2 regions of the Plantibacter sp. genome follow, and region 2 is predicted to be linked to the other one. Evidence: predicted binding sites of a transcription regulator. Region 2 holds the regulator's gene; the other holds the start of a gene.
What was found. Region 2 encodes HrcA, which represses chaperone genes, less so after heat shock. Its sites were predicted from a motif close to TTNGCACTCGNNNNNNNCGAGTGCNAA; they were not measured.
Positions count from the first base shown of each region.

Region 1: groES (co-chaperone GroES) is a predicted target of HrcA. The motif match lies at 4,324-4,350, and genes of this name have one in related genera.

Region 1 covers NZ_JCACOF010000007.1:71,036-77,334, reverse strand. Annotated here, with positions in the region: gene AC5JOC_RS05610 (hypothetical protein) at 66-1,010, shown strand; gene AC5JOC_RS05605 (ABC transporter substrate-binding protein) at 1,352-2,629, opposite strand; gene rarD (EamA family transporter RarD) at 2,817-3,755, opposite strand; gene groES (co-chaperone GroES) at 3,951-4,247, opposite strand; partial or broken gene AC5JOC_RS05590 (class I SAM-dependent methyltransferase) at 4,406-5,612, shown strand; gene AC5JOC_RS05585 (DUF4190 domain-containing protein) at 5,652-6,299, opposite strand, start outside.
Region 2 covers NZ_JCACOF010000012.1:319,519-325,817, forward strand. Annotated here, with positions in the region: gene lepA (translation elongation factor 4) at 1-203, shown strand, start outside; gene AC5JOC_RS18820 (DUF1990 domain-containing protein) at 200-844, shown strand; gene hemW (radical SAM family heme chaperone HemW) at 855-2,081, shown strand; gene AC5JOC_RS18830 (DUF4870 domain-containing protein) at 2,151-2,708, opposite strand; gene hrcA (heat-inducible transcriptional repressor HrcA) at 2,925-3,947, shown strand; gene dnaJ (molecular chaperone DnaJ) at 4,002-5,123, shown strand; partial or broken gene AC5JOC_RS18845 (RsmE family RNA methyltransferase) at 5,125-5,715, shown strand; gene AC5JOC_RS18850 (HIT domain-containing protein) at 5,914-6,267, shown strand.

The DNA.
Region 1 (6,299 bases), on a different contig from region 2:
AGCAGTTCTCCACATCGCTTCCACGACACGAGGTGACGGCGGAGGCGAACGGGCACGGTGAGGCGATGGAATCCTTCGATCTCAACCTGCTCCTCCGCCCGAACGGACTCCTCCTCGTCCGCGACGCACGTCGGGTCGGTGCCGAGCGCCTGGTGAGCGCCGCCCACCGCGACGGCGACCTGGTGCGTCTGCGGAAGGGCATCTACGTCCCTGAACCGATATGGAGTTCCCTGTCCCCCGATGACCGCTACCGGGTCCGGATCGATGCGGCGGCCGTCGCGCTCCGCAAGGACGCTCTGTTCAGCCACTACTCGGCGGCGCGGTTGTGGGGACTTCCGATCGTGGGTCCGTGGCCTCCCGAGGTGCACACGCTGACGAGCGGTGATCGCGGAGGGCGTTCGGCCCCCGGCATCATCCGTCACACGACGCAGGGCTCCGTCGCCCGACGGATGCGGTACGGGCTCGCGGTCACGGACCCGGCACGGACCGTCGTCGATCTCGCTCGGATCGCCCGCCTCGAGGACGCCGTCGCCGTCGCCGACGCTGCCCTCCGGCTCAAGCTCACCGACGAGACGGTGCTCCGCTCGCTCGCACGAGACCTGCCGGGCCGTCGGGGAGGACGGCAGGTGCGCTTTGCGATCGAATTCGCGGACCCCCTCGCCGCGAACGGTGGCGAATCGAAGATGCGGGTCGTGATCGCGCAGCTCGGTTTCGCCCTGCCGGTGCTCCAGCAGGCGTTCTCCGACGCGGACGGACCAGTCGGTGTGGTCGATGCGGTCTGGCCGGACGAGCGCATCATCCTCGAACTCGACGGCCGGCAGAAGTATGTGCGGGAGGAGTTCACGCAAGGACGGGACGTGGCCGACATCGTCCTGGCGGAGAAGCATCGGGAGGATCGGCTGCGCGCGCTCGGCTACACGGTCGTCCGCGCCACCTGGGAGGACCTCGTCCATCCGAGCCGGCTCGCCGCGAAGCTCGAACGCGCGGGACTGCAACGCGCGTTCCGTTGACTCGGGCGCCCAACTGGTCGCTGTCAGCGCGGTGCGCCGACGTGACCGCGCCGCACCCTCCGTCAGCGCGGTGCGCTGGCAGGCGCCCCGTCGCCAGCGCGGTGCGTCGGCGTGAGCGCGACCCGCTGTGCCGCATGGGCTCGGAATCGGCGTGAGCGCGCCGCAGGCGCGTGGGCGCGGGTCTCTGGAGACCCGCGCTCACGCGCTGGACCCGCGCTCGCGTCAGCGCACCGCGCTGGCACCGCCACACACGGCGCAACACTCAGGGCAGCGGTCAGAGATACGGCCGGGCACGACGAAGGCCCCGGATCACTCCGGGGCCTCGTCAGTCGCGTGGGCGACTAGTTGGTGCGGGTGTACTTGTTGTCGTCACCGTACTGGTAGATACCGATGGTCGCCTCGGTCGGGTCACCGTTCTCGTCGAACGTGATCGGACCGGAGTTGCCGTCGTAGTCGATCTTCTTGCCGTCGGCGATGGCCTTCGCACCCTCTTCGAAGGTGGTCACCTTCTCGCCCTTGTCCTTGCCACCGGACACGGACTGGAGCTGGGCCGCCATGTCGGCACCCTCGGTCGAACCGGCCTGCAGCGCCGCGAGGGCGAGCAGGATGACGGCGTCGTAGGATTCAGCCGCGTAGCTGTAGTCCTTCAGCGGCTCGCCGCCCTCGTCCTTCACGAACGCCTGGAGGCGGTCGGTGAAGTCACCGAGCTTCGCGGTGTCGAGACCGGGCAGCGTGCCCTTGGCGCCCGTCAGGGTGCCCGGAGCGAAGTCCGCGCTGTAGTCGGCGAGGTTGCCGTCGACGAAGTAGAGCTTGTCCGAGGGGAAGCCGGCGAGACCGGGGACGATCGTCTTGGTCTCCTCGAACGCGATGATCGCGATCGCGTCGGGGTTCTCCGCCTTGACCGCGCTGATCTGCGCGTCGAACGAGGTGTCACCGGTGTTGTACGACTGCTCGGCGACCACTTCACCGCCGGCGCTCTCGAACGCCTCCTTGGTGAACTTCGCGAGGCCGGTGCCGTAGGAGTCGTTCAGGTAGATGATGCCGAGGGTGGCGTTGCCGTCCTCCGCGATCAGGTTCCCGAGGACCTCGCCCTGCAGCACGTCGGACGGCGCCGTCCGCCAGTAGAGACCGTTGTCGTCCCACGTCGTGAAGTCCGCGGAGGTGTTCGCCGGGGAGAACTGGATGACGCCTGCGCCGGTGACTTCGTCGATGAAGAGCTTCGACACACCCGAGGACGCTGCACCGATGATGGCCGTGACGCCCTCGGAGAGCAGACGGGGGACCTCGGTCGCGTACGCCTTGTTGTCGGAGTCACCCGAGTCGCCGAGCGTCAGGTCGATCTTGATGCCGAGGTCGGCGTCGTTGACCTCCTTGACCGCGAGACCGACACCGGCCTCCTCGGGCGGGCCGAGGAACGCGAGGTTACCGGTCTGCGGCAACGCCGTGCCGAGCTTCAGGGTCAGGTCGCCAGCAGGCTTGCTGCTGCTGCCGCTGTCGCCGCTACCACTTGAGGCGCAACCGCTCAGAACCAGCGCGCTGGCTCCGATCAGTGCGATACCACCGAGAACGATGGAACGTGGGCGGGAGCGAGCGGCCGTGGCCTTCGAAAAGACGCTCATGGTACTCCTTGCTTGTCAGAAGAGTGGCAGCTCCAGGGGCTGCCGTTGAGTCAAGTTATCCGCTGCACGTGCGCTGGACAATGTCGTTGACGTTACAAGCGTGTAACACGACCAAATCGTTACCTCAGGAGGGCCAGTTTCGCGCTTTTCCTGCAGTGGTCGCGCGATCAGCGCTGGAATCCGCTGTTCAGACCCTCATCGAGCGGCGCCGTTCGGCCCCGGCGGCCCGACGACCCCGGGTGGAGGCGACGAGCATGTCGACGGTGAGGATCGCGAGCGCCAGCCACACGAGACCGAAGCCCAACCAGCGCTCCGGCGGCATCGCCTCGTGCAGGACCGCGACACCGACGACGAACTGGATGATCGGTGCGAAGTACTGGATGAAACCCATCCAGGTGAGCGGGAGGCGGCGGGCCGCCGCCGCGAACAGCAGGAGCGGGACGGCGGTGATGACGCCGGCGCCGACGAGCAGCAGGGCGTGCCCGACGCCCGCGGTGCCGATGGTCAGCCCACCGGTCACGCCGACCGCGATGAGCTGGGCGATCGCGACCGGCATCAGCCACACGGTCTCGAGCGTCAACCCGGACACGGCGTCGACCGAGCCGCCCACCAGTTTCTTGATGTAGCCGTAGAGGCCGAACGAGAAGGCCAGGATGAGGGCGATCCAGGGGACGCTGCCGTGTCCGATCGCGAGGACCAGGACCGCGATCACGCTCACGACCACCGCGGCCCACTGGGCTGGACGCAGCCGCTCGCGGAGGAAGAAGACGCCGAGGAAGACGGTCACGATCGGGTTGATGAAGTACCCGAGCGACGCCTCGACCACTTGGCCGTTGAGCGCACCGTAGACGTAGGTCTGCCAGTTGACGTAGATGAGCGCTCCGGCGAGGCCCATCGTGAGCACGATGCGGCGCTGGCGGAGGATGCCGAACAGCCGACGCCAGGAACGGGTCGCCAGGATGAGGACGGCGCAGAAGACGAGGGAGAAGAGGATCCGCCACGCCACCACCTCGAAGGCGCCGGCCGGTGCGAGGGCGATGAAGTAGAGCGGGAGCGCTCCCCAGAGGCAGTAGGCGGCGACCGCCGAGAGCAGTCCGGACCGGCTCCCCTGCTGGGGTACGGCCACGCTCGCACGTCGATCCCCTCCCCCGTCGACGGTGACGGGGTGGATGTCGACGTCGGCTGGATCGCTGGGGTTCTGCACTGGTCCAGGCTAGACCCGCGACTCCCCGCGACACCCTCCGGAAACGGACACAGCCCGAACGGCGAATGCCATTCGGGCTGTTGAGCGGCCTGAGCCGCCGGATCCGTGCGCTGGTGACTAGCGGACGACGACTGCGAGGACGTCGCGCGCGGACAGGACGAGGTAGTCCTCACCGGCGTACTTGACCTCGGTGCCACCGTACTTGGAGTAGATCACCTTGTCGCCGACGGCGACGTCGAGCGGGACGCGGTTGCCGTTGTCGTCGATGCGACCGGGTCCGACCGCCACGACCTCGCCCTCCTGGGGCTTCTCCTTGGCGGTGTCGGGGATGACCAGACCGGAAGCGGTGGTCTGCTCTGCCTCGACCTGCTTGATGACGATGCGATCCTCGAGCGGCTTGATGGAGACCGACACGGTTGACCTCTTTCTTGAAACGAAGACGTGGTTAGCACTCACACTGCGAGAGTGCTGATTCCAGTGTAGGCATGTTCTGGCACTCATGCAATGCGAGTGCCAATCAGCGACTGCTACCGTTGCCGGATGCATCCAGCTCCGCCCGAGGCCCGCTGACCATGGACCGTTCGGAACTCGTCGAACTCCTCACGGCCGACGGCCTCAGGCTCCTCGACTCCCTCCCGCCCTTACCCGACGAAGGACGAGGCCGTCCGCCTGGTCGGGCGCCTGCGCAAGGAGGGCCACTCCCCCGAGCTGGTCGCGGCGGTCCTCACGCAGTCGCGATTGAGGCAGAAGGCTGTCGGCAAGTTCGGACCGTTCGCCGGCCGCATGCTGTTCACCGAGGCCGGGCTCGAACAGGCCACACGCCTTCCCGTCGCCGCGCTGCACGCCGGGCGGTTCGCCCGGGCCGGCCTCACGCGCATCGCCGACCTCGGCAGCGGCATCGGCGCCGACTCGATGGCCATGGCCTCGCTCGACCTGGAGGTCACGGCGGTCGACATCGACGAGGTCACCGCGGCCATCGCCAGCTACAACCTCGCTCCGTTCCCCACGGCGACCGTGCGGAACGCCGCCGCCGAAGACGTCTCCCTCGACGACTTCGACGCGGTCTGGTTCGATCCCGCGCGGCGCACCGCAGGACACGCCGACACCGCGCGGCTGTCGAGTGCCGCCGACTACACCCCGTCCCTCGACCTGGTCTTCGGTGCGGCGACCCGCCTTCCCACAGGCGTCAAGCTCGGGCCCGGATTCGACCGCTCCCTCATCCCCGACGACGCCGAGGCGCAGTGGGTGTCGGTCGACGGACAGCTCGTCGAGATGGCGCTCTGGTTCGGCCCGCTGGCCCGTCCGGATGTCCGACGGTCCGCGCTCCTCCTCGCGGACGGCGTCCACCACGAGTTGCACGCCGAGGCCGACGCCGACGACGCCCCGGTGCGGGAGCTCGGCGACTACGTGCACGAACCCGACGGATCCGTGATCCGGGCCCGACTCATCGGCGACCTCGCCATCCGGTTGGAGGCCGGCATGCTCGGCCAGGGCATCGCCTACCTGACCTCCGACACCGCGACGAGCTCGCCGTTCGCCACGACCTTCCGGGTGCTCGAACGGCTGCCGATGGACGAGAAGGTCCTCAAGCGCACGATGCGTGATCGCGGGATCGGCGTCCTCGAGATCAAGAAACGCGGCGTCGACGTCGACCCCGCGGCGTTCCGGAAGCGCCTCGCGCTCAAGGGCGACGGCTCGGCCACGATCATCCTCACGAGGATCGCCGGCAAACACAGTGCGCTGCTCGTCGAACGGGTGACGCCGGCCACCGACGCCTGACCCGACGGCCTCCGCCGGGCCGCAGCGCCCCGAGGAGGATCAGGTCGAGACGTACCCGATGATCACGACGACGCTGTAGACGAGCCAGCCGACCGAGCAGGCGAGGCCGACGAACCCGGTCACGAGGCCGGTGAGGGCGCGACCTCGGCCCTGCGGCTCGCGACGCCTGGCTCCGAACCCGAGCACGATCGCGGCGATCGACAGGGGGAAGCCCCAACCGACGAAGACCGACACGACGAGCCCGACGACACCGGTGATGAGCGACCAGGTGCTCCGCGAGGTCCCGGTCGACGCGGCAGGGGTCTGCGTCTGCGACTGCTGGTACGCGGCGTAGCCACCCTGGCTCGGCGCCTGGTAGACCGCCGTCGGCACCGTCTGGAGATAGGTCGCGTGATCGCCCTGCCAACCCGCCGGAGGCGCCGAGGGGGACGACCCCTGCTGGGCAGGGCGCGTCGGCGGCGTGACGGGCGCGCCGGCGCCGCGCTGCCAATCCGTGGGCGGCGGGGAGGCCTGACCCTGAGGCTGGTACGGCTGTTGGGCCTGGGCCTGAGGCTGGTACGGCTGCTGCTGGCCCTGGGGCTGAGGCTGATACGGCTGCTGCTGGCCCTGCGGCGCGACGCCGGCCTGCTGGGAGGGCTGTGGCGGCTGGTACGGCGACCAGGGCTGCTGGGCTGCTGGGGCTGGGGC
Region 2 (6,299 bases):
TCATCGCCCGCGAGTCGGTCCGTGCCATGCGCAAGGACGTCCTGGCCAAGTGCTACGGCGGTGACATCACCCGCAAGCGCAAGCTCCTCGAGAAGCAGAAGGAGGGCAAGAAGCGGATGAAGATGGTCGGCAAGGTCGAGGTGCCTCAGGAAGCGTTCATCGCAGCGCTCTCCGGGGACGTGGAGACGAAGGACAAGAAGTGAACGCACGACGCAGTTCGTTCGAGGACGAGGCGGTCGACTACGCGGCCGTCGGTGCCACCCAGCGCACCGACCTCATGCAGTACCCGCCGGAGGGCTACGTGCCGTCGGAGGACGAGTTCCGCCTCGGGAGCGGTGAGGAGCGGTTCGCCCTCGCGAGCAGCGCCCTCCTCACCTGGGGACTGCACCGCTCGAGCGGCGTGGAGATCTCCGAGGTGCACCCCGGCACGGGCGTGCAGTACGGCGGCATCGCCTTCGCCGAGGACGGTACGCCGCTGGAACCCATCGAGACGCACGAGGAGCAGCGCTTCGCCGAGGACGGCACGCCGTTCATCACGCCGGGCACGACGGTCGTCTTCGCCGGCACCGTCGGCGGGGAACCGCTCGTCGGGCCGCATCGCGTCATCTCCGTCACCGAGGAGCCGGGTCACGTGAGCCTGGCCATCGGCACGATGGAGGGCGATCCGGAGAGCGGCGAGCAGTCCTTCACGATCGAGCAGCGCGAGGACGACTCCGTCTGGATCGTCGTGCGCTCGTTCTTCCGCCCGACGAAGGGTGCCGCGAAGCTCGTCGGCTCCAAGCGCCGCCGCAAGACCATGAACGACGCCTACCTCCGCGCACTCCTGCCGTCGCGCGGCGTCTGAGCGACGGACCGTGCCGAGCGCCCTCCCACTCGCCGATCCGGCCCCGTCCGACGGACTCCTCCCGGAGACGGCGGCCGTCGGTGCCCACGAGCGCAACTTCGGGGTCTACCTGCACGTGCCGTTCTGCCGGGTCCGATGCGGCTACTGCGACTTCAACACCTACACGGCGACCGAGCTCCGCGGCGCGAAGCAGTCGGACTACGCCGACGAGGCGGTCGCGGAACTCCGCTTCGGCAAGTCCGTCCTGGCGTCATCGACCGTCCCCGACCGTCCGGTCTCGACCGTGTTCTTCGGTGGCGGGACGCCGACCCTCCTCCCCGCTGACGACCTGGTCCGCATGCTCCGAGGCGTGACGGACAACTTCGACCTCGCGCCCGGCGCTGAAGTGACGACCGAGGCCAACCCCGACTCCGTCGACGCCGCCTACCTCCGCACGCTCGCCGAAGCCGGATTCACCCGGGTGTCCTTCGGGATGCAGTCCGCCGTGCCGAGCGTGCTCGCCACCCTCGAGCGCACGCACGATCCGGCTCGGGTGCCGCTCGTCGTGCAGTGGGCTCGCGAGGCCGGCCTCGGCGTCAGCCTGGACCTCATCTACGGGACGCCGGGGGAGACCCTGGCCGACTGGCGCGTCTCACTCGAGACGGCGATCGCCTGCGCACCGGACCACGTGTCGGCTTATTCGCTCATCGTCGAACCCGGGACGAAACTCGCGCGCCAGATCCGCTCGGGCGTGGTGGGGACCCCCGACGAAGACCTGCAGGCCGACATGTACGAGCTCGCCGACGATCTCCTCACCGAGGCCGGCTACGGCTGGTACGAGGTCAGCAACTGGGCGACGGACGACACGCACCGCTCCCGGCACAACCTCTCCTACTGGACCGGCGAGGACTGGTGGGGTGTCGGCCCGGGCTCGCACAGTCACGTCGGCGGGGTGCGCTGGTGGAACGTCAAGCACCCGGCGGCGTACGCCCAGCGGATCGCGGCGGGGGAGTCGCCGGCCGCCGGCCGGGAGACCCTGGACGACGAGACGCGGGAACTCGAACGCATCCTGCTGCTCACCCGCACGCGGGACGGCATCCCGATCCGGACGCTCGCCCCCGAGGCTCGCACGGCCGTCGCCGGGCTCATCGCCGAGGAACTGGTCGACGCACGGCAGGCCCTGCTCGGACGGCTGGAGCTCACGCGCCGCGGACGGCTCCTCGCCGACGCGGTCGTCCGCCGTCTGGTCGGCGACTGACCCTGCCCGAGGCGCAGAACAGCCCCGCCCGGCGGACCGGACGGGGCTGTTCTCGTGCGACTCGACGGATCAGGCCTTGATGAACTGGATCGTGAGCGGGTAGCTGTACAGCTCGCCCTTGTTCGCCTTGATCGCGGCGATGATGCTGAACACGATCACCACGACGTAGACGGCGATGATGATGAACAGACCCACGACGACGATCGTCAGGATCGAGCCGACCACGAGCGCGATCAGCATCGTCAGCTGGAAGTTCAGCGCGGTGAGCGTGTGCGCCTTGATGAACGGGCCGCGGTCCTTGAGGACCAGGTAGCCGATCAGCGGCGGGATGAATCCGAAGAAGATCCCACCGATGTGGATGAGCGTCGACCAGAGCTTCTCGTCCGACGGGCTCATGGGCTGAGCGGCGGCGTACGGCTGCTGGTACTGCGGGGCGCCTGCGGGCGGCGGCGGGTAGGAGCCGGCAGCGGGCGGCGGCGGCGCGTAGCCACCGGCGGGCGGGGGCGGGTAGGCGCCTGCGGGCGGCTGCTGCGGAGCTGCGGGAGGGGGCGTCGCGCCGTCTCCTGCAGGCGGAACCGACCCGCCCTTCGCTGGGTCGACGGGCGGCTGAGCGTTCGGATCGGACATCTTCGCACCTTTCACGGAGAGTGATATTCAATTGGTCCAGCTGAGCGTATCGCACCAGGTGTTGCTCATCAGGGACCCACGCCTGCGGCCAACGGTATTCCCGCGGCACGGGGCCGCGCAAGGGACGGCCGCGCGGAGGCCACGATATGATTGGCAGTCAGGGTCTTCGAGTGCTGATGGTCGGCGCTCCGAGGTGGATGACGGGAGGAGATCGAGATGGTGTCGGATCGCGGTCTCGAAGTGCTCCGCGTCATCGTGCAGGACTACGTCGCCTCGCGCGAGCCCGTCGGTTCCAAGACGATCGTCGACCGCCACTCCTTCGGGGTCTCCGCAGCCACCATCCGCAACGACATGGCGCAGCTCGAGGACGAAGAGCTCATCGCCGCTCCCCACACCTCTTCCGGCCGGGTGCCCACCGACAAGGGTTACCGGATGTTCGTCGACCACCTGGCCGACCGCCGTCCGCTGAACAACGCCCAACGGACGGCGATCGAGACCTTCCTCGGCGCGTCCGGCGACCTCGACGAGGTCCTGCACCGCACGGTGCGGCTGCTCTCGCAGCTGACGAACCAGGTCGCGCTCGTCCAGTACCCGATGTTCTCCCGGGCACGCGTCCGGCATCTCGAGTTGGTGAGCGTCACCCCGAACCGTGTGCTCGCGGTCATCATCCTCGACAACGGCCGCGTCGAGCAGCGGCTCATCGAGACGGAGAGCCCGGTCGACGACGACCTCATCTCGCGGCTCCGCTCGCTGTGCAACGAGGCGGTCGCGGGCCGTCCACTCCTCGACGCCCACGACGCGATCGGCGACGTCCCAGCCGACATCGCCGACCTCGATCGCGCGGCGGCCGTCCGCATCGTCGACGCGGTGCGCGAGCAGCTCTCGGCGCAGCGCCAGGACCGCCTCGTCATGGCCGGCGCCGCCAACCTCGCCCGCACCGAGGACGACTTCCCCGGCAGCATCTATCCGGTCCTGGACGCCATCGAGCAGCAGGTCGTGCTGCTCCGGCTCTTCGGTGAGATGGAGTCCGAGCGCGACAGCGTGGTCGCCAGCATCGGGCGGGAGAACGCGTCGTTCGGCCTCGAGACCACGAGTGTCCTCGCCGGGAACTACCGTTCCTCTGGTGGCGAAATCGCCCGGCTCGGCGTCCTCGGCCCCACGAGAATGGACTACGCGAGCAACATGGCTGCGGTCCGCGCCGTCGCCAGGTACCTCTCGCGCATCCTCGACGCCGAGTGACGCATCCTCGTCGCGTCCCCCAACACCTTCCGCACCTCGAACGAAAGGCCCTCAGTGGCTGACTACCCCGACCACTACGCAGCACTCGGTGTCGCCAAGGAGGCGACGCCCGAAGAGATCAAGAAGGCGTACCGCCGCCTCGCACGCGAACTGCACCCCGACGTGAACCCGGGTTCCGACGCCTCGGAACGGTTCAAGGAGGTCACGCACGCCTACGACGTGCTGAGCGACCCCAAGCAGCGCCAGCAGTACGACCTCGGTCCGCAGGCTGGTGGGTTCGGTGGCGGCGACGCCGGGTTCGGCGGCTTCGGCGACATCTTCGACACCTTCTTCGGCGGTGGCGGCCAGCAGCGCGGACCCAAGTCCCGTCGCGCACGCGGGGAGGACGCCCTGTTGCGCGTCGAGCTCGACCTCGACGAGGTCATCTTCGGCACCCACCGCGACCTCGAGGTCGACACCGCCGTGCTCTGCAGCACCTGCAACGGCTCCTGCTGCCAGCCCGGCACCTCACCGGTGACCTGCGACATCTGTCACGGCACCGGCTCCATCCAGCGGGCCGTCCGCTCGCTGCTCGGCAACGTCATGACGTCGGCGCCCTGCGGCACCTGCCGCGGCTACGGCACGATCATCGCGACCCCGTGCGTCACCTGCCAGGGTCAGGGTCGGCTCCGTGCCCGCCGCACCGTCTCGGTCGACATCCCGGCCGGCGTCGACACCGGTCTGCGTCTGCAGATGCCGGGGAGCGGCGAGGTCGGCCCGGCCGGCGGCCCGAACGGCGACCTCTACCTCGAGATGAAGGTCAAGCACCACGACGTCTTCAGCCGCGACGGCGACGACCTGTTGTGCACGCTCGAAGTCCCGATGACCGACGCCATCCTCGGCCGCCAGGTCACCGTCCACGCGCTCGACGGCGACGTCGAGGTCGAGCTGCGGCCGGGCGTGCAGAGCTCCGAGGTCATCACGGTCAAGGACCGCGGTGTCACCCGTCTCCGCGGGAACAGCCGGGGCGACCTCAAGATCGGCGTCCAGGTCGTCACGCCGACGAAGCTCGACCACCGCGAACGCGAGCTGATCAAGAGCTTCGCCTCGGGACGACGCCAGGGTGCTCCGGCGCTCGCGCAGTTCCAGCAGGGCCTGTTCGCGAAGATCCGCGACCGCTTCCACGGCGTCGGTTGAGATGAGTTCGCTGTACCTCCGTGAGGATCTCGAATCGACCGGTGTCGGCGACTCGGTGACCCTCCGCGGGCCCGAGGCGAAGCACGCCGTCGCCGTGAGTCGGCTGCGGGTCGGCGAGACGACGTCGATCGGCAACGGCCGGGGCCTGATCGCGACCGGACCGGTCGTGCGCAGCGAGCCGGGGGAGTTGGAGATCCGCGTCGAATCGGTCGTGGTGCATCCGGAGAACCGTCCCGGGCTCGTCCTCGTGCAGGCGCTGGCCAAGGGTGATCGCGACGAACTCGCCATCCAGGCGGCGACCGAGCTGGGTGTCGACCGGATCGTCCCGTGGGGCGCCGAGCGCAGCATCTCGAGATGGCAGGGCGACAAAGCGGTCAAGGGCCGTGCGCGCTGGCAGCTCATCGTGCGGGAGGCGTCGAAGCAGTCGATCCGCGCACGGGTCCCCGAGGTGGCCGAGGTCGTCGACACCCGCGGACTCGCGTCGATCGTCGCCGGCCGGACCGTCCTCGTGCTCGAACCCAGCGCGGCACTCGCTCTCTCGGAGCTCGACCCGTCGGCGCTGCTCGCCGAGGAGCTCGTGCTCGTCGTCGGTCCGGAGGGCGGCATCTCGCCGACGGAGCGGGAGCGGCTCGAAGCGGCCGGCGCCGATCGAGGTCCGGATCGGCTCGGGCGTCCTGCGCACCTCGACGGCAGGACCGGCGGCGATCGCCGCGCTCAACGTGCTGCTCGGTCGGTGGTGACGATCCACCAGCCCGCGCATGAGGCCGCCACGAACCTTAGACTGGTGGACATGAGTGAAGCACCGTCGGTATTCAGCCGCATCGTGTCGGGGGAGATCCCGACGACCCTCCTCGCCGAGACCGATCGGGTGATCGCGTTCGCCGACATCGCACCGCAGGCGCCCGTGCACCTCCTCGTCGTCCCGAAGACCGCCGAGTACCGCGACGTCGTGGAGTTGGCCGCTGGCGACCCCTCCTTGCTCGCTGAGATGGTCGAGGTGGCGTCGTCGCTTGCGAAGGAGCACACGGGTGGCGAGTTCCGACTCGTCTTCAACACCGGCGAGTCCGCCGGGCAGACGGTCTTCCACGTGCACGCGCATGTCCTCGGCGGTTCCCTGCAGGAGGGCACCCTTGGCGGAGCCTGAGTCCTCGAACCCCGACCGCTCCGTCGCTGCGC